Regions from separate parts of the Kitasatospora papulosa genome, predicted to be linked through region 2. Evidence: predicted binding sites of a transcription regulator. Region 2 holds the regulator's gene; each other region holds the start of a gene.
What was found. The regulator HrcA, encoded in region 2, represses chaperone genes, less so after heat shock. The targets are predictions, from matches to a motif close to TTNGCACTCNGNNNNNCNGAGTGCNAA.
Positions count from the first base shown of each region.

Region 1: groES (co-chaperone GroES) is a predicted target of HrcA. The motif match lies at 2,300-2,326, and genes of this name have one in related genera.
Region 3: groL (chaperonin GroEL) is a predicted target of HrcA. The motif match lies at 4,048-4,074, and genes of this name have one in related genera.

Region 1 covers NZ_CP108452.1:2,909,426-2,915,395, reverse strand. Annotated here, with positions in the region: gene OG362_RS12235 (THUMP-like domain-containing protein) at 1-1,093, opposite strand, end outside; gene OG362_RS12230 (polysaccharide deacetylase family protein) at 1,184-2,116, shown strand; gene groES (co-chaperone GroES) at 2,481-2,789, shown strand; gene groL (chaperonin GroEL) at 2,891-4,516, shown strand; gene OG362_RS12215 (SDR family NAD(P)-dependent oxidoreductase) at 4,602-5,375, opposite strand; gene OG362_RS12210 (MOSC domain-containing protein) at 5,524-5,970, opposite strand, start outside.
Region 2 covers NZ_CP108452.1:4,969,349-4,975,318, forward strand. Annotated here, with positions in the region: gene OG362_RS21565 (DUF3097 domain-containing protein) at 1-695, opposite strand, end outside; gene OG362_RS21570 (MBL fold metallo-hydrolase) at 721-1,443, opposite strand; gene hrcA (heat-inducible transcriptional repressor HrcA) at 1,609-2,625, shown strand; gene dnaJ (molecular chaperone DnaJ) at 2,626-3,762, shown strand; gene OG362_RS21585 (nitronate monooxygenase) at 3,884-4,957, shown strand; gene OG362_RS21590 (16S rRNA (uracil(1498)-N(3))-methyltransferase) at 4,954-5,700, shown strand; gene OG362_RS21595 (histidine triad nucleotide-binding protein) at 5,778-5,970, shown strand, end outside.
Region 3 covers NZ_CP108452.1:3,216,135-3,222,104, forward strand. Annotated here, with positions in the region: gene OG362_RS13760 (TetR/AcrR family transcriptional regulator) at 1-433, shown strand, start outside; gene OG362_RS13765 (hypothetical protein) at 659-1,573, shown strand; gene OG362_RS13770 (DinB family protein) at 1,605-2,114, opposite strand; gene groL (chaperonin GroEL) at 2,263-3,885, opposite strand; gene OG362_RS13780 (cold-shock protein) at 4,215-4,421, opposite strand; gene OG362_RS13785 (MoaD/ThiS family protein) at 4,865-5,140, opposite strand; gene thrC (threonine synthase) at 5,169-5,970, opposite strand, start outside.

The DNA of each region.
Region 1 (5,970 bases), 2.1 Mb from region 2:
CCGCCGAACCGCGCTTCTTGACGGTCAGGACACCGACCTGGCGTTCCCTCAGCAACGCCTTCAGCTTCTTCATGTTGAAGGGCAGCTGATCGGTGATCTCGTACGCGGCGACGGCGTCGGACTCGTACGGCACGTCGCTCGTGACGTAGGCGATCGTCTCGTCGACCAGCCGGCCCTCGCACTCCTCCACGATCCGGGCCACCAGATGGGCGCGGATGACGGCGCCGTCCGGCTCGTACAGGTACCGGCCGACGGGGCCGACCGGCGGTGCGGGCAGCGGGCCGTCGGAGGCGAGGGTCGTGCGGGAGGGGAGCAGCGTGGCCCGGAACGCCCCGGGGGTGAAGCCCTCGCCGAACCAGAGCACGGCCTCCTTCACATCGCCGCCGTCCGAGATCCACTCGGCCTCGGCCTGCGGGCCGATCGCCTCGTGGGGGACTCCGGGGGCGATCTTGAGCGCGGCGCGTGGCGCCTTCAGCGCGGCTCCGGTCGCCCAGGAGAGCGGCGGCGAGTAGGCCTCGGGGTCGAAGATCCTGCCCCGCCCGCCACGCCGTGCCGGGTCGACGAAGACGGCGTCGTAGGGGGCGGTGTCGATCTCGGTGACGTCGGCGCACCGCACCTCGACGAGGTCCTGGAGGCCGAGCGCCTCGGCGTTGGCGCGGGCCACCCGCGCGGTGAGCGGATCCCGGTCGACGGCCAGGACCGAGATGCCCGCCCGGGCCAGGGCGATCGCGTCGCCGCCGATCCCGCAGCACAGGTCGGCCACGCTCCGTACGCCGAGCTCGGCGAACCGCCCGGCGCGGTGGACGGCGACCGAGGTGCGGGTCGCCTGCTCCACGCCGTTCGGGGTGAAGAACATGCGGTACGCGTCCTTTGCCCCGAACTTCGCCACCGCGCGCTGCCGCAGCCGCGCCTGACCGAGCGCCGCGGAGACCAGGGCCGCAGGGTGCGTGCGGCGCAGCCGGGTCGCGGTCGCCAGCTCCCGGGCGGGGTCGTGGTCGCGCAGCTCGTCCAGGAGCGCGGCGCCCTCGGGGGTGCGCAGGGCGGCGAATGCGGCGAGCGGGTCGGCCGGGTCGGCGGGAGGAATGGCGTTCACGGATCCATTGTGAGCCAGCCGGGGGACCCGCCGGGTCCCCCGGAGGTGTCGCGGCGGGAGGCCCGTGCCCCGGTGGCAGGATGCGGCGCCATGCAGCTAGTAAGACAAAAGGAAAAATTTGCTACGAAGCGGCGCGGAACGGTCTGCGCGGTCCTGGCCGTCCTGATGGCCGGCGCGGCCGCCTCCGGGTGCGCGGCCGGCGAGGACGGGAGGGCGGGCGGCCCCCGGGAGCCCGTCGCCGGCCGGCCGGGTGCCGCCGCCCAGAAGGACGCCGCCGCGGCCGAGGCGCGGCGTCTCAAGCGGGAGCAGGCCGCCCGGGTGGCCGCCGCGCGGAAGTGGGGGCTGGCGAAGATGCCGCTCGCCGCTCCCGCGCCACCCGCCGTGAAGCCGCGCATCACGACCCGGGAGGGATTCGAGGTGGAGGGCGGGGAGACGCTTCCGCCCGTCTTCACCACCGTGCCCACCAAGGAGCGGATCGTCTTCCTGACGATGGACGACGGGGCGGAGAAGGACCCCGAACTGCTGCGGATGATGACCGAACTGAAGATCCCGTACAGCGCCTTCCTCAGCGACTACGTGGTGAGCGACGACTACGGCTACTTCAAGGACATGCAGGCCCGCGGCGTCACCCTCAACAACCACACGCTCAACCACCGTTACCTTCCGGGACTCTCGAAGGAGGAGCAGCGGCGGGAGATCTGCGGGGAGCAGGACAAGCTCGAGAAGTACTTCGGGAAGCGGCCCACGCTCTTCCGGCCGCCGTACGGCAACTACAACGGCGACACCCTGCGCGTCGCGCGGTCCTGCGGCATCAAGGCCGTGCCCCTGTGGGCGGCCGAGGCGTTCCCCGACCACATGGAGTGGCGCGAGTGGGACCAGGACCTGCACCCCGGCGACATCATCCTCACCCACTTCCGGGGCGAGGAGGACTGGAAGGGGTCCATGGCCGACATGATCCGCCGCGTCATGAAGACGGTCACGGACAAGGGGTACGCCGTGGCCAGGCTGGAGGACTACGTCTGACGGATCCCCGGACGGCGCGGGCGCGGACCTCATGACGGGGCGTCCGCCCTTCCCGCGCCGTCCGCCCTTTCCACCCGCTCTCCCGCCCGCCGGCCGCTCCGGGCGCACCCCGGAACGCCGCGGCCCCTTCCCGCGTTGTCCGGGCGGGCGACGGTCCCCGTGACGCCACGCGAGGGTGGTGAATTGGCACTCCGCTTGACCGAGTGCTAATCGCGGTCATAGTCTCAGTGCTGGCACTCCCCGAGGGAGAGTGCCAGCACAACTGCGCGACAGGGCAGGTCCGGCACCCGCGACGACGGATCGACCTGGTCGCCACCCACAGACTGTTAAACCCCGTGAGATCTCCGAAGGGGGAGACCGGATCGTGTCGACCACCAGCTCCAAGGTTGCGATCAAGCCGCTCGAGGACCGCATTGTGGTCCAGCCGCTCGACGCCGAGCAGACCACGGCTTCCGGCCTGGTCATTCCGGACACCGCCAAGGAGAAGCCCCAGGAGGGCGTCGTCCTGGCCGTGGGCCCGGGCCGCTTCGAGAACGGCGAGCGCCTTCCGCTCGACGTCAAGACCGGCGACGTCGTGCTGTACAGCAAGTACGGCGGCACCGAGGTGAAGTACAACGGCGAGGAGTACCTCGTCCTCTCGGCGCGCGACGTCCTCGCGATCGTCGAGAAGTAGTTCACCCACGTTTGCTTCTGTTCTGCGCCCCTGGCCCCCTGCGAGATGACTAGCCGGGCGGCGAGGGGCGCAGTTCGTTTTGAGAGGGAAGAAAACAGCCCATGGCGAAGATTCTGAAGTTCGACGAGGACGCCCGTCGCGCCCTTGAGCGCGGCGTCAACAAGCTTGCCGACACGGTGAAGGTGACGATCGGTCCGAAGGGCCGCAACGTCGTCATCGACAAGAAGTTCGGCGCTCCCACCATCACCAACGACGGTGTCACCATCGCGCGCGAGGTCGAGCTCGACGACCCGTACGAGAACCTCGGTGCCCAGCTGGTGAAGGAGGTGGCGACCAAGACCAACGACGTAGCGGGTGACGGCACCACCACCGCCACCGTGCTCGCCCAGGCCCTCGTCCGCGAAGGACTGCGCAACGTCGCCGCGGGCGCGTCCCCGGCCGCCCTGAAGAAGGGCATCGACGCCGCCGTGAAGGCCGTGTCCGAGGACCTCCTCGCGACTGCCCGCCCGATCGACGACAAGGCCGACATCGCCGCCGTGGCCGCGCTCTCCGCGCAGGACCCGCAGGTCGGCGAGCTCATCGCGGACGCGATGGACAAGGTCGGCAAGGACGGTGTCATCACCGTCGAGGAGTCCAACACCTTCGGTCTGGACCTCGAGTTCACCGAGGGCATGGCCTTCGACAAGGGCTACCTCTCCCCGTACATGGTGACCGACCAGGAGCGTATGGAGGCCGTCCTCGACGACCCGTACATCCTGATCCACCAGGGCAAGATCGGCTCCATCCAGGAGCTGCTCCCCCTCCTGGAGAAGGTCATCCAGGCGGGTGGCTCCAAGCCGCTGCTGATCATCGCCGAGGACGTCGAGGGCGAGGCGCTCTCCACCCTCGTCGTCAACAAGATCCGTGGCACCTTCAACGCCGTCGCGGTGAAGGCCCCGGGCTTCGGTGACCGCCGCAAGGCCATGCTCGGCGACATCGCCACCCTCACCGGTGCGACCGTCATCGCCGAGGAGGTCGGCCTCAAGCTCGACCAGGCCGGTCTGGACGTGCTCGGCACGGCCCGCCGCGTCACGGTCTCCAAGGACGACACGACCATCGTCGACGGCGGCGGCGACTCCGCCGACGTCAAGGGCCGCGTCAACCAGATCAAGGCCGAGATCGACGCCACGGACTCCGACTGGGACCGTGAGAAGCTCCAGGAGCGTCTCGCGAAGCTGGCCGGCGGCGTGTGCGTGATCCGCGTCGGTGCCGCCACCGAGGTGGAGCTCAAGGAGAAGAAGCACCGTCTGGAGGACGCCATCTCCGCGACCCGCGCCGCGGTCGAGGAGGGCATCGTCTCCGGTGGTGGCTCCGCTCTGGTCCACGCCGTCAAGGTCCTCGAGGGCAACCTCGGCAAGACCGGCGACGAGGCCACGGGTGTCGCGGTCGTGCACCGCGCCGCCGTCGAGCCGCTCCGCTGGATCGCCGAGAACGCGGGCCTCGAGGGCTACGTCATCACCTCGAAGGTCGCCGAGCTCGACAAGGGCCAGGGCTTCAACGCCGCGACCGGTGAGTACGGCGACCTGGTGAAGGCCGGCGTCATCGACCCGGTCAAGGTCACCCGCTCCGCCCTGGAGAACGCCGCCTCCATCGCGTCGCTGCTCCTCACGACCGAGACCCTGGTCGTCGAGAAGCCGGCCGAGGAAGAGGCCGACGCCGGTCACGGCGGCCACGGCCACTCCCACTAGTACGGCTCCGTACGCCACCGAGGCCCGGTACCCCCGTCGCGGGGGCACCGGGCCTCGGTGTTCGTGCGGGAACCACTCGGGGGAACTACTTGGGGCCGTACGTCCGGCCCGCGCGGGAGGTGACTCCGCCGAGGAGGCTGCGGGGCGTCAGCTTCACCAGACCCATCAGCGCCTTGTAGCGCGGGTCCGGGATCGAGACGGACCTGCCCCGGGCCAGGTCCTCCAGGGCCGCGGCCACCAGCTTGTCCGCGTCGAGCCACATCCAGTCGGGGATGTTGCCCGTCCCCATCCCGGCCCGCTGGTGGAACTCGGTCCGTACGAATCCGGGGCACAGGGCCATCAGCCGGACGCCCGTACCCGCCAGGTCCTTCGCCGCCCCCTGGGTGAACTGGACGACCCACGCCTTCGACGCCCCGTACGTCCCCCGGGGCAGGAAGGCCGCGACCGAGGCGACGTTGACCACCCCGCCGCGACCCCGCTCCCGCATCGCACCCGCCGCGGCCGAGGTCAGTCGCAGCACGGCCTCGCAGTGGACCTTCAGCATCGTCAGCTCGTCGGCGACGGACACGTCCAGGTAGCGGCCCTTGTTGCCGAAGCCGGCGTTGTTGACCAGCAGGTCCACCGGGCTCACACGGTCCGTCAGGCGTGCGGCGACCGCTTCGATCCCGGCATCCGTGGACAGGTCGGCCGTCAGCACCTCGGCCTCGATGCCGTGCCTGTCGTGCAGCTCCGTGGCCTGGACCCGCAGCCGTTCCGTGTCACGGGCCACCAGCACCAGATTGTGCCCGTCACCCGCGAGCCGCCGTGCGAAGGCGGCCCCGATCCCCGCCGTCGCGCCCGTAATCAGTGCAGTCGTCATATGCGGCACGTTAGCGCCCGCCCGAGCGGCGTCCCGACCCGCCTTCGGACGACGCCCGCCACGGCCGCCGGGCCGACGTGGCGAGGTGACGACGCGGTGGGCGCGCGTGCGGGGCGTCGCGGGGCGGGCGGCACCGCGCGGGCACCCCCTAGGAGACCGGGTTCTGCTTCGCGATGTAGGCCCGCGCCGCCCGGAGCGTCTCCGTGTGCAGCGCGTCCCCGGCGTCGAGCAGGCGGGGCAGCAGCTCCCGCTCCGTGGTCGTCGCCCGGAACTCAAGGGCGGCGGTGATGTCGTGGTCGGGCACGTGCACCACCTCGACGGGGTCCCCGGAACGGATCGTGCCCGGCTCGACCACGCGGAGGTACGCGCCCGTGGCCCCCTCGCGCGTGAACCGCTTCACCCAGCCCCGCTCGCCCAGGTGACCCGCGAACGTACGGCACGGGATGCGGCCCGAGGTCACTTCGAGGACCAGCTCGTCGCCGATCCTCCAGCGCTCCCCGATCCGCGCACGGCTCACCGTGAGGCCGAGAGTCGTGAGGTTCTCGCCGAACGCGCCGTTGGGCAGGGGGCGGCCGAGCTCCTTCTCCCAGGCGTC
Region 2 (5,970 bases):
CAGCCCAGGGCGCGGCACACGCCCGTCTTCCAGTCCTGGCCGCGCGGCACGGCCGGCCACCCCGGGATGCCCACGGACGACGGCTTCACGGCCTCCCACACGTCGATGTAGGGGTGCCCCACCACGAGCACGTCGGCGTCGGTGACCTGGGCGGCGATCCGGGACTCCTTCGAGCCGGGGACCAGGTGGTCGACCAGCACACCGAGCCGGGCGTCCGGGCCGGGCGCGAACTCCCGCACGATCGCCGGGAGGTCGTCGATGCCCTCCAGGTACTCCACCACCACGCCCTCGATGCGCAGGTCGTCGCCCCAGACCCGCTCCACGAGCTCGGCGTCGTGCCGCCCCTCCACGTAGATCCGGCCCGCGCGCGCCACCCGTGCCCGCGCCCCGGGGACGGCCACCGAACCCGAGGCGGTCCGCGCCGGGCGGACCGGGCCCCCGGCCGACGGACGTACGAGCGTGACGACCTTCCCCTCCAGCAGGAAGCCGCGCGGCTCCATGGGGAAGACCCGGTGCTTGCCGAAGCGGTCCTCCAGGGTGACCGTCGGCCCCTGCGCCGTCTTCTCGCACCGGATCACCGCGCCGCAGAAGCCGCTGACGGCCTCCTCCACGACCAGATCGGGCTCGGCGGGCACCTCCGGGGCGGGGGTGGACTTCTTCCACGGCGGGGTCAGGTCCGACTGGTAGCTGCGCATGGCACGACGATAGACGGGCGCCCGCTCACGACACGCCGAACCGGACGGCCAGTCGATCACGCTGCGCCCGTACGAACGCCGCGTCCACGACCGCCCCGTGCCCCGGTACGTACAGCGCGTCCTCGCCGCCCAGTTCGAGCAGCCGGTCCAGAGCGGCCGGCCAGTGCGTGGGGACCGCGTCCCGGCCCGCCTGGGGTTCGCCCGACTCCTCGACCAGGTCCCCGCAGAGCACCACGACGGGTGAGCCGGGCACCAGGACGGCCAGATCGTGGCCGCTGTGACCGGGGCCCACATTGGCCAGCAGCACCTGGAACCCGTCACCGAGGTCGAGCGTCCACTCGCCGGTCACCTGGTGCCGCGGGGACACCAGGGCGTCCGTGGCCGCGGTCGCGTCCGCCTCGCTCATGCCGTGGCGCAGCGCGTCCGCGCGCAGCTCCTCGGCTCCCCGCGCCAGGAGGTCCGCCGTCCCGACCGCTCCGTACACCTCCGCCCCGGAGAAGGCGGCGGTGCCCAGCACATGATCGAAGTGCGGATGGCTCAGTGCGATATGCGTCACCCTCCGGCCCAGCAGGGCCTCCGCCTGGGTCCGCAGTTCCACGCCCTCGCGGAGCGTCGAACCCGTGTCGTAGAGCAGCACGCCGTCCGCCCCGGCCACCAGTGCCACGGTCGCGTCCCAGACGGGCAGGCGCCGCCGCCCCGTACCGTTGCCCAACCGCTCCCAGCCGAACTCTTCCCAAGAGACGTCCATACCGCGACGCTATCGGCAACGACCTGCACAGTCGCACGACGGCGTGGCCGGTCGCCCTTGCCCCGGCCCCACCCCGCCCCCGTACACTGACCGGGGGGATTGCTGGCACTCGAACGCACAGAGTGCCAGGCAGACGCCGAAGAACCACAGCTGGAGGTGTGCGCGGTGCTCAGCGAACGCAGACTCGAAGTGCTGCGCGCCATCGTCCAGGACTATGTCGGCACCGAGGAGCCCGTCGGCTCCAAGGCGCTCACGGAGCGGCACAGCCTCGGGGTCTCCCCGGCGACCGTCCGCAACGACATGGCGGTGCTGGAGGACGAGGGCTTCATCGCCCAGCCGCACACGAGTGCGGGGCGCATTCCGACGGACAAGGGGTACCGGCTCTTCGTCGACAAGCTGGCGGGCGTCAAGCCCCTGTCGTCGCCGGAGCGCCGTGCCATTCAGAACTTCCTCGACGGCGCGGTCGACCTCGACGACGTCGTGGGCCGCACGGTCCGGCTGCTCGCCCAGCTGACCAGGCAGGTCGCCGTCGTGCAGTACCCCTCGCTGACCCGGTCGACGGTCCGGCACGTGGAGCTGCTGTCGCTGGCTCCGGCCCGGCTGATGCTCGTGCTGATCACGGACACGGGCCGGGTCGAGCAGCGTATGATCGATTGCCCTGCACCGTTCGGTGACACGTCACTGGCGGATCTGAGGGCCCGGCTGAACAGCCGGGTCGTCGGACGGCGCTTCGCGGACGTACCGCGGCTGGTGCAGGACCTGCCGGAGTCCTTCGAGACGGAGGACCGGGGAACCGTTTCGACGGTGCTCTCCGTTCTCCTGGAGACTCTGGTCGAGGAAACGGAGGAGCGGCTGATCATCGGCGGCACCTCCAACCTCACCCGTTTCGGACACGACTTCCCTGTGATGATCCGTCCGGTGCTGGAGGCGCTGGAGGAGCAGGTCGTCCTGCTGAAGCTGCTGGGTGAGGCTACGGATTCAGGCATGACCGTACGGATCGGGCACGAGAACGCCCACGAGGGCCTCAACGCCACGTCCGTCGTCGCGGTCGGCTACGGTTCGGGCGACGAGGCAGTCGCCAAACTCGGCGTGGTCGGACCGACCCGCATGGACTACCCCGGAACGATGGGAGCGGTACGCGCAGTGGCACGTTACGTCGGACAGATCCTGGCGGAGTCGTAAGTGGCCACGGACTACTACGCCGTACTCGGCGTGCGCCGCGACGCTTCCCAGGACGAGATCAAGAAGGCATTCCGCAGGCTCGCCCGCGAGCTGCACCCGGATGTCAACCCCGATCCGAAGACCCAGGAGCGGTTCAAGGAGATCAACGCCGCCTACGAGGTGCTGTCGGACCCGCAGAAGAAGCAGGTCTACGACCTCGGCGGGGACCCGCTCTCCCAGTCGGGCGGCGGCGGGGCCGGTGGCTTCGGCGCCGGCGGCTTCGGCAACTTCAGCGACATCATGGACGCGTTCTTCGGCAACGCGACGCAACGCGGGCCCCGTTCGCGGACCCGGCGCGGCCAGGACGCCATGATCCGGCTGGAGATCGACCTCAACGAGGCGGCCTTCGGCACGACCAAGGACATCCAGGTCGACACGGCCGTCGTCTGTACGACCTGCAGCGGCGAGGGTGCCGCACCCGGCACCTCCGCGCAGACCTGTGACATGTGCCGCGGCCGCGGAGAGGTCTCCCAGGTCACCCGGTCGTTCCTCGGCCAGGTCATGACCTCGCGTCCCTGCCCGCAGTGCCAGGGCTTCGGCACGGTCGTGCCGACCCCGTGCCCCGAATGCGCCGGTGACGGCCGCATCCGCTCGCGGCGCACCCTGACCGTGAAGATTCCCGCAGGTGTCGACAACGGCACCCGGATCCAGCTCGCGGGAGAGGGCGAGGTCGGCCCCGGCGGCGGCCCCGCCGGCGACCTGTACGTCGAGATCCACGAGGTCTCGCACGCCGTGTTCCAGCGGCGCGGCGACGACCTCCACTGCACGGTCACCATCCCGATGACGGCCGCCGCGCTGGGCACCCAGGTGCCGCTGGAGACGCTCGACGGCCTCGAGGAGATCGACATCCGGCCGGGCACCCAGTCCGGCCAGTCGGTCCCGCTGCACGGGCGCGGCATCACGCACCTGCGGGGTGGCGGACGCGGCGACCTGATCGTGCACGTCGAGGTCATGACCCCGACGAAGATGGACCCCGAGCAGGAGCGCCTGCTGCGGGAGCTGGCCAAGCTGCGCGGCGAGGAGCGGCCCACGGGCCAGTTCCAGCCGGGACAGCAGGGGCTGTTCTCCCGCCTGAAGGACGCCTTCAACGGCCGCTGAACCCTGTCACCACGACGCCCGCCGGTCCCCGTACCGGCGGGCGTCGTCGTGTCCCGGCGGTGTTCCCGTCCGGGGAAAGGGCTGATTCGGCACGATCCGCCGGACGTGGCACGATGCGCTCATGTCCTCGCCCCTCACCGATCTCTGCCGGTACCCGATCGTGCAGGCCCCGATGGCGGGAGGCGTCTCCCGGCCGGAGCTGGCCGCCGCGGTCTCCGAGGCCGGAGGGCTGGGGTTCCTCGCCGCCGGCTACAAGACGGCGGACGGGATGTACAACGAGATCAAGCAGCTCCGGAGGACGACCGGCCGGCCCTTCGGCGTCAACCTCTTCATGCCGCAGCCCCTCGTCGCCGACCCGGGCGCCGTCGAGATCTACCGCCACCAGCTCGCGGGCGAGGCGGCCTGGTACGAGACCCCCCTCGGTGACACGGACGCCGGCGGGGACGACGGCTACGACGCCAAGGTCGCGATCCTGCTGCACGACCCCGTACCCGTGGTCTCCTTCACCTTCGGCTGCCCCACCCGCGAGGTCCTCGACGCGTTCGCCGCCGTCGGCACGCTCACCGTCGTCACGGTCACCTCGCCCCAGGAGGCGCGGAACGCCGGATGGTCGGGCGCCGCCGCGCTCTGCGTCCAGGGAGCCGAGGCCGGCGGCCACCAGTCCACGCACCGCGACGATCCCCAGGGCGGCCTCACCGGCACCGGACTGCTCGCCCTGATCGCCGGGATCCGTGAGTCCGTCGACCTGCCGGTCGTCGCGGCCGGGGGACTGATGCGCGGTTCACAGATCACCGCCGTCCTGGCGGCCGGGGCCGACGCCGCACAGCTCGGCACGGCCTTCCTGCCCTGCCCCGAGTCGGGTGCGCACCCGCTGCACAAGGACGCCCTGACCAATCCGCTGTTCGTGACGACGGCGCTGACCCGGGCGTTCTCCGGCCGCCCCGCACGCGGACTGGTCAACCGGTTCGTACGGGAGCACGGCCCGTACGCCCCCGCCGCCTACCCGCAGGTGCACCAGCTGACCGGCGGACTGCGCGCGGCGGCGGCCAAGGCCGGGGACGCCCAGGGCATGGCCCTCTGGGCGGGCCAGGGACACCGGCTGGCACGCGAGCTGCCCGCCGGGGAACTCGTGGAACTGCTCGCAGCGGAAACGGAGGCCGCGCGTGCGGCCGTGAATGTGAGGAGTGCCCGGTGACGGCACCTGTCTTCGTCGTCGAACAGCTCCCCGGCGGACCGGAGTTCGTCCTGGACGGTCCCGAGGGGCGGCACGCGGTGTCCGTGCGCCGACTGAACCCGGGGGAGGACCTCGTCCTGACCGACGGCCGGGGCCGCTGGGCGGAAGGCGTCGTACGGGCGGCCGAGGGCAAGGACCGGCTGCTGGTCACCGGCCTGGTGAGCGTCCACGAGGAGCCGGCTCCCGCGCCCCGCATCACCGTCGTGCAGGCGCTGCCCAAGGGCGACCGCGGCGAGCTCGCCGTGGAGACCATGACCGAGACGGGCGTCGACGCGATCGTGCCCTGGCAGGCCGCGCGCTGCATCACGCAGTGGAAGGGCGACCGCGGGCTCAAGTCCCTCGCCAAGTGGCGCAGCACGGCCCGCGAGGCGGGCAAGCAGTCCCGCCGGGTGCGTTTCCCCGAGGTCGCGGACGCCATGACGACCAAGCAGGTCGCGGCCCTGCTCGCCGGGGCGGACTTCGCGGGTGTCCTGCACGAGGACCGCGACAGCGGCAGCGAACCGCTCGCCACCGCCGAACTCCCCGCCGAGGGCACGATCGTGCTGGTCGTCGGACCGGAGGGCGGGGTGTCACCTCAGGAGCTGGCCGCCTTCGCCGAGGCGGGAGCCCCCGCCTACCGGCTCGGGCCCAGCGTGCTGCGCACCTCGACCGCGGGGACCGCCGCGGCGGCCCTGCTGATGGGACGCACCGGGCGCTGGAGTTGAGAGCCGCCCGCCCGGCCGGGCCGGATAGCATGCCGGTGTACTGATCACGAGGACCCAACGACCGAGGAGGCCGGGCCATGGCGGGAGAGCCGCAGACCGACTGCCTGTTCTGCAAGATCGTTACAGGGGACATCCCGGCGACCATCGTCCGCGAGAGCGCGACGACGGTCGCCTTCCGCGACATAAACCCCCAGGCCCCGACGCACGTCCTGGTCATCCCCAAGGCGCACTACCCGGACGCCGCCGCGCTCGCCGCGGGCGACCCCCAGG
Region 3 (5,970 bases), 1.8 Mb from region 2:
CTTCTCCGAGCAGCTCGCCCACTGCGCCGCGGTCCTCGACGAAGGGCTGGAGGACCCCGACCCGTGGCGCGGCTTCTGCTCGGTCGTCGAGAAGGTCTGCATGATGCAGGCGGCGGAACGGGGCTTCACGGAGGCGTTCCTGTCCCAGTTCCCCGACCACGTCGGCTTCGCCGAGGAGCGCAGCCGCGCCGAGGAGGGACTCGCCCTGCTGATCCGGCGGGCCAAGGACTGCGGGCGGCTGCGCCAGGACTTCGACGTGCACGACATCACGCTGCTGATACTGGCCAACTGCGGTGCGGCGACGGGAGCCGGTGAGGACGGGCCCGCAGCCTCCCGGAGGCTGGTCGGCTACCTCCTCCAGTCCTTCCGGGCCGAGGCGGCAGCCCCTCTGCCACCACCCGCACCGCTCGGACTCGACCGGCTCCCCGCCTAGCCACGGAGCCGGGGCTCAAGCGCTGGACTCCGAGCGCTCTTCCAGAGGAATGGGTGGAGGGACTCTTCCCACCCACCCTCCCCACCTGCCCAGTTGACCGTTTGTGACCGACTTGCCACGGACCGTCGCGACGTTCTAGCGTGCCGAACAACAGACGACCCCCGCCGGTGCGGGAACACCTGACAGGGGCCTGACCAACGAGATCGACCAAAGGAACCCGATCTGATGGCTGTCGACCAGCTTAGTGCCGCCCCCTGCGCCCCGTACGAGTCCACGCACCCCATGGCGAACCCCGGTTACGGCAAGCGTTCCGCCCCGGACCAGCGCCCGCGCGAGAGCCGCGACTTCTCCCATCTGCCGCCCCGTGAAGCCGCCGTCGCCTCCTACATCGACCGGCTGCCGGACGGCTCCGACATCTCCGTGAAGACCCTGGCCAAGTGGCTCCCGTACGGGCAGTGCGCGCTGCGCACCGCGCTCAACCGGCTGCAGGCCGCCGGACATCTGCGGCGCGGCAGCGAATGCGTCGCGACCGACGAGGTCATGCTCTGGGTGACCCGGACCTTCTTCTCCCGCACCGCGCGGGACGACGCCTGGTGGGCCGCCTTCGCACGCGGTGACGCACCCCGGGAGACGCGACGGCCGACCCGTTCGCGCGCCTTCGTCCTGCTGGCCGCCCTCGGCCGCACCGCGCCCTCGCTGAGCCTGTCGGCGGCGGACTGCCTGAGCCTGCAACCGCTGGTCGACGAGTGGTTCGAGCGGGGCGCCACCGAGAAGGAGACCCTGCGCGCCCTCACCCACGGCCTGCCAGCGACCGTGCACCACGCCGCGTCCCTCGTGCGCCGCCGGCTCGTGGACAAGCTGCCCCCCGAGCGCTTCGCGCCCCGGCCGCCGACCGTCGTGCTGCGCACCCTGGAATGCGCCGAGTGCCGTGCGCCGGGAAGCGCCGACGCCCTGCGCGGCGGGCTCTGCGGGATCTGCCGGGGCGAGAGCACGGGCATCGCCGCCCGTCCCCCCGGCACCGTCCCCACCGACGGGGTGCGGGACCGGATGGCGACCGTACGGGCGGGCCTGGTCCCCCGGTCCGAGCGGACCGAGCGGGCGCGGGGCATCACGAAGGCGCGCGGCACCGGCACGCGCTGACGGTCCCCTGTCAGTGCACCGCCGGGTGTGCTCAGGCGCCCACCGTTCCGTCGACGCCCTCCCGGAGGAAGTCCGCGTGACCGTTGTGGCGTCCGTACTCCAGCAGCACGTGCACCATCACCATGCGCAGCGAGACCTCCTGCCCCCAGCGCGGCTGGAGCCCGGTCAGGTCCAGGGAGTCGGCCTGCCGCTCGATGCGGCGCGAGTGCTCCACCTCGGCCTCCCAGGCGCCGAACGCCTCCGCGCGCGTGGACGCGCTCGCGTCGTAGGCGGCCTGGAAGTCGATGCGGTCCGACCAGACCATCGGCGCCTCGTGGTCCTCGAACACCCGGCGGAACCAGGCCCGTTCCACCTCTGCCATGTGGCGCACCAGACCGAGGAGGGAGAGCGTCGAAGGGGGCATCGACCGCTGCCGCAACTGCTCGTCGTCCAGCCCTTCGCACTTCATGGCGAGGGTGGCGCGGTGGTAGTCGAGAAAGGCCCGCAGCGTCTCTCGCTCCCCGCCGGAACGAGGCGGACCCGTACGGGAATCGTCGGTCATGGGCCACGCTCCTTCTCGCTGAGGACAGGAGCGATCAGTATCCGGCACGTCCTCCCCGGGGCAGCACGACGCCGGCCCCCGGGATTCCTCCCGGGGGCCGGCGTCGCACGGATACTGCGGGTACTGCCTGGAGCGACTGATCCGAGGATCAGAAGTCCATGTCACCGCCCGGCATGCCGCCCGGAGCGGCCGCGGAGGCCTTCTCCGGCTTGTCGGCGATGACGGCCTCGGTGGTGAGGAAGAGCGCGGCGATGGACGCGGCGTTCTGCAGGGCGGAGCGCGTGACCTTCGCCGGGTCGAGAATGCCCTCGGCGATCATGTCGACGTACTCGCCGGTCGCGGCGTTGAGGCCGTGACCGATCGGCAGGTTGCGCACCTTCTCGACGACGACTCCACCCTCGAGACCACCGTTGACGGCGATCTGCTTGAGCGGGGCCTCCAGCGCGAGCTTCACGGCGTTGGCACCGGTGGCCTCGTCGCCCGTCAGGTCGAGCTTCTCGAAGACGGCCGAGGCCTGGAGCAGAGCCACGCCACCACCGGCGACGATGCCCTCCTCGACGGCGGCCTTGGCGTTGCGCACCGCGTCCTCGATGCGGTGCTTGCGCTCCTTGAGCTCCACCTCGGTGGCGGCGCCGGCCTTGATGACGGCCACGCCGCCGGCCAGCTTCGCGAGACGCTCCTGGAGCTTCTCGCGGTCGTAGTCCGAGTCGGAGTTCTCGATCTCGGCACGGATCTGGTTGACGCGACCCTGAACCTGGTCGCTGTCACCGGCACCGTCGACGATCGTGGTCTCGTCCTTGGTGATGACGACCTTGCGGGCGCTGCCGAGCAGGTCCAGGCCGGCGTTCTCCAGCTTGAGACCGACCTCCTCGGAGATGACGGTGCCACCGGTGAGGATGGCGATGTCGCCGAGCATGGCCTTGCGGCGGTCACCGAAGCCCGGGGCCTTGACGGCGACGGACTTGAAGGTGCCACGGATCTTGTTGACGACCAGCGTCGACAGAGCCTCGCCCTCGACGTCCTCCGCGATGATCAGCAGGGGCTTGCCCGACTGCATGACCTTCTCCAGCAGCGGAAGGAGGTCCTTCACGTTGCTGATCTTGGAGTTGACGATCAGGATGTACGGGTCGTCGAACGACGTCTCCATACGCTCCATGTCGGTGGCGAAGTACGCCGAGATGTAGCCCTTGTCGAAGCGCATACCCTCGGTGAGCTCCAGCTCCAGACCGAAGGTCTGGGACTCCTCGACGGTGATGACGCCTTCCTTGCCGACCTTGTCCATCGCCTCGGCGATCTTGGCGCCGATCTCGGTGTCGGCAGCGGAGATGGAGGCCGTCGAAGCGATCTGCTCCTTGGTCTCCACGTCCTTCGCCTGCTCCAGCAGAGCGGCGGAGACGGCCTCGACGGCCTTCTCGATGCCACGCTTCAGAGCCATCGGGTTGGCACCCGCAGCGACGTTGCGCAGGCCCTCGCGGACGAGCGCCTGGGCGAGAACGGTGGCGGTGGTCGTACCGTCGCCGGCGACGTCGTCCGTCTTCTTGGCGACCTCCTTGACCAGCTCCGCACCGATCTTCTCGTACGGGTCCTCGAGCTCGATCTCCTTGGCGATGGAAACACCATCGTTGGTGATCGTGGGCGCGCCCCACTTCTTCTCGAGGACGACGTTACGGCCCTTGGGGCCGAGGGTGACCTTGACGGCGTCGGCGAGCTGGTTCATCCCGCGCTCGAGACCGCGCCGTGCCTCCTCGTCGAACGCGATGATCTTGGCCATGTGAAGTGGTCCTCCCGGACAGGGGTGGATTCTCCGGACCGAGAGGCGCCCGCGACGGACGGCCTGCGTGCGTGGTGGTTCCTTGCCCCATCACGCGTGCGGGCCTCACCGGCCCGGTCCAAGTTTCTGTCACTCTCACCTGGAGAGTGCTAACGCCAATGATTAGCACTCGACCCCTGCGAGTGCAAGCGTCCTCTTCGGGATGTGGACAACCTCGGGACTCCGCCGCAGGTCACGACGGGGGCCCGGAGACGCACGTGAGGCCCGTCCCCCGGTAGGAGTACGGGCCTCGCGTGTGTGAGTGGTGTCGGTGGCCGACCGCGCCGAGCTCAGCCGACGGCGAGCTTGACCATGTCCGCCTGCGGCCCCTTCTGGCCCTGCGAGATCTCGAATTCAACTCGCTGACCCTCTTCGAGGGTGCGGTACCCGTCCATCTGGATCGCGCTGTAGTGGACGAAAACATCCGCACCACCGTCGACCGCGATGAAGCCGTACCCCTTCTCCGCGTTGAACCACTTGACGGTGCCCTGAGCCATGCCCAACTCCCCTATTACTGGCCCTTGCACGAGACCGCACTTCGCGGTCCCGGGTCAGAACTCACCCTCCGACAGGAGAGGGTGGCGTGCGCCGGAACGCGTCGACCGCGGCCGAATGTATCTGCCCAACTGCCCTCTGCAACAGGTCAATCGGACGAGAATTCTGGGCGCACGCGACCACGCGGATAGGGGGAATTCATACGATTCCAGGGCAAGTCGGGCCTGACAAAGGCGACTTATGCCTCAAGGCGTTCACGCACTTTGGCTACTTCTTGTCGCGGCAGGGCGCATTCTCATATGTGGATCGCGCGGGCAACTGCGGGGACTTCCCCAACTGTACCGCGCTCAACCATGCAGAATGACCCCCTCCGTTTGCCGTGGAGAGGGCCATCGCGTGAATACCGTGCGGCCGGACCGCGACGGCGGCCCGTGACGTCCCGCCGTCAGCCGCCGGCGACGGCGGGAATGATCGAGACGCCGGCGCCGTCCGGGGTGACCGCGTCCAGACCGCCCTCGAAGCGCACGTCGTCGTCGTTGACGTACACGTTGACGAAGCGACGCAGCTTGCCCTGGTCGTCCAGGACGCGGGCGCCGATGCCCGGGTGGTTCTGCTCCAGGGACGCGATGACCTCGGAGAGGGTCGCCCCCTCGGCCGGGACCTCGGACTGACCGCCCGTGTAGGTGCGGAGGATGGTGGGGATACGGACCTTGACGCTCATGTGGGTGCCTTCCTCGGGTCTCGGGTGGTCAGTTGGCGGCAGCGAGGCCCGCGTCGCGGAACGCGTCCAGGCTGGGCCGGATCGTGGCCGACAGGCCGGTCGTCGGGGCGACCGCGTCCAGCGTCTTCAGGCCGTCGCCGGTGTTCAGGACGACGGTGGTCAGGGACGGGTCGAGCAGACCGGCCTCGATCAGCTTCTTCGTCACGCCGACCGTCACCCCGCCCGCGGTCTCCGCGAAGATCCCCTCGGTGCGGGCCAGCAGCTTGATCGCGTCGACGACCTGCTCGTCGTTCACGTCCTCCACGGCACCGCCGGTGCGGCGGGCGATGTCCAGGACGTACGGGCCGTCGGCCGGGTTGCCGATCGCCAGGGACTTGGCGATGGTGTTCGGCTTCTGCGGACGGACCACGTCGTGGCCGGCCTTGAAGGCGGTGGAGACCGGGGAGCAGCCCTCGGCCTGGGCGCCGAAGATCTTGTACGGCTTGTCCTCGACGAGACCGAGCTTGATCAGCTCCTGGAGACCCTTGTCGATCTTCGTGAGCTGTGAGCCGGACGCGATGGGGATGACGAGCTGGTCGGGCAGCTGCCAGCCCAGCTGCTCGCAGATCTCGTACGCCAGGGTCTTGGAGCCCTCGCCGTAGTACGGCCGCAGGTTGACGTTGACGAAGCCCCAGCCCTCGCCGAGCGGGTCGCCGATGAGCTCCGAGCAGAAGCGGTTGACGTCGTCGTAGTTGCCCTCGATACCGACGAGCTCACCGCCGTACACCGCGGCCATGACGACCTTGCCCTGCTCCAGGTCGTGCGGGATGAACACGCAGGAGCGGAAGCCG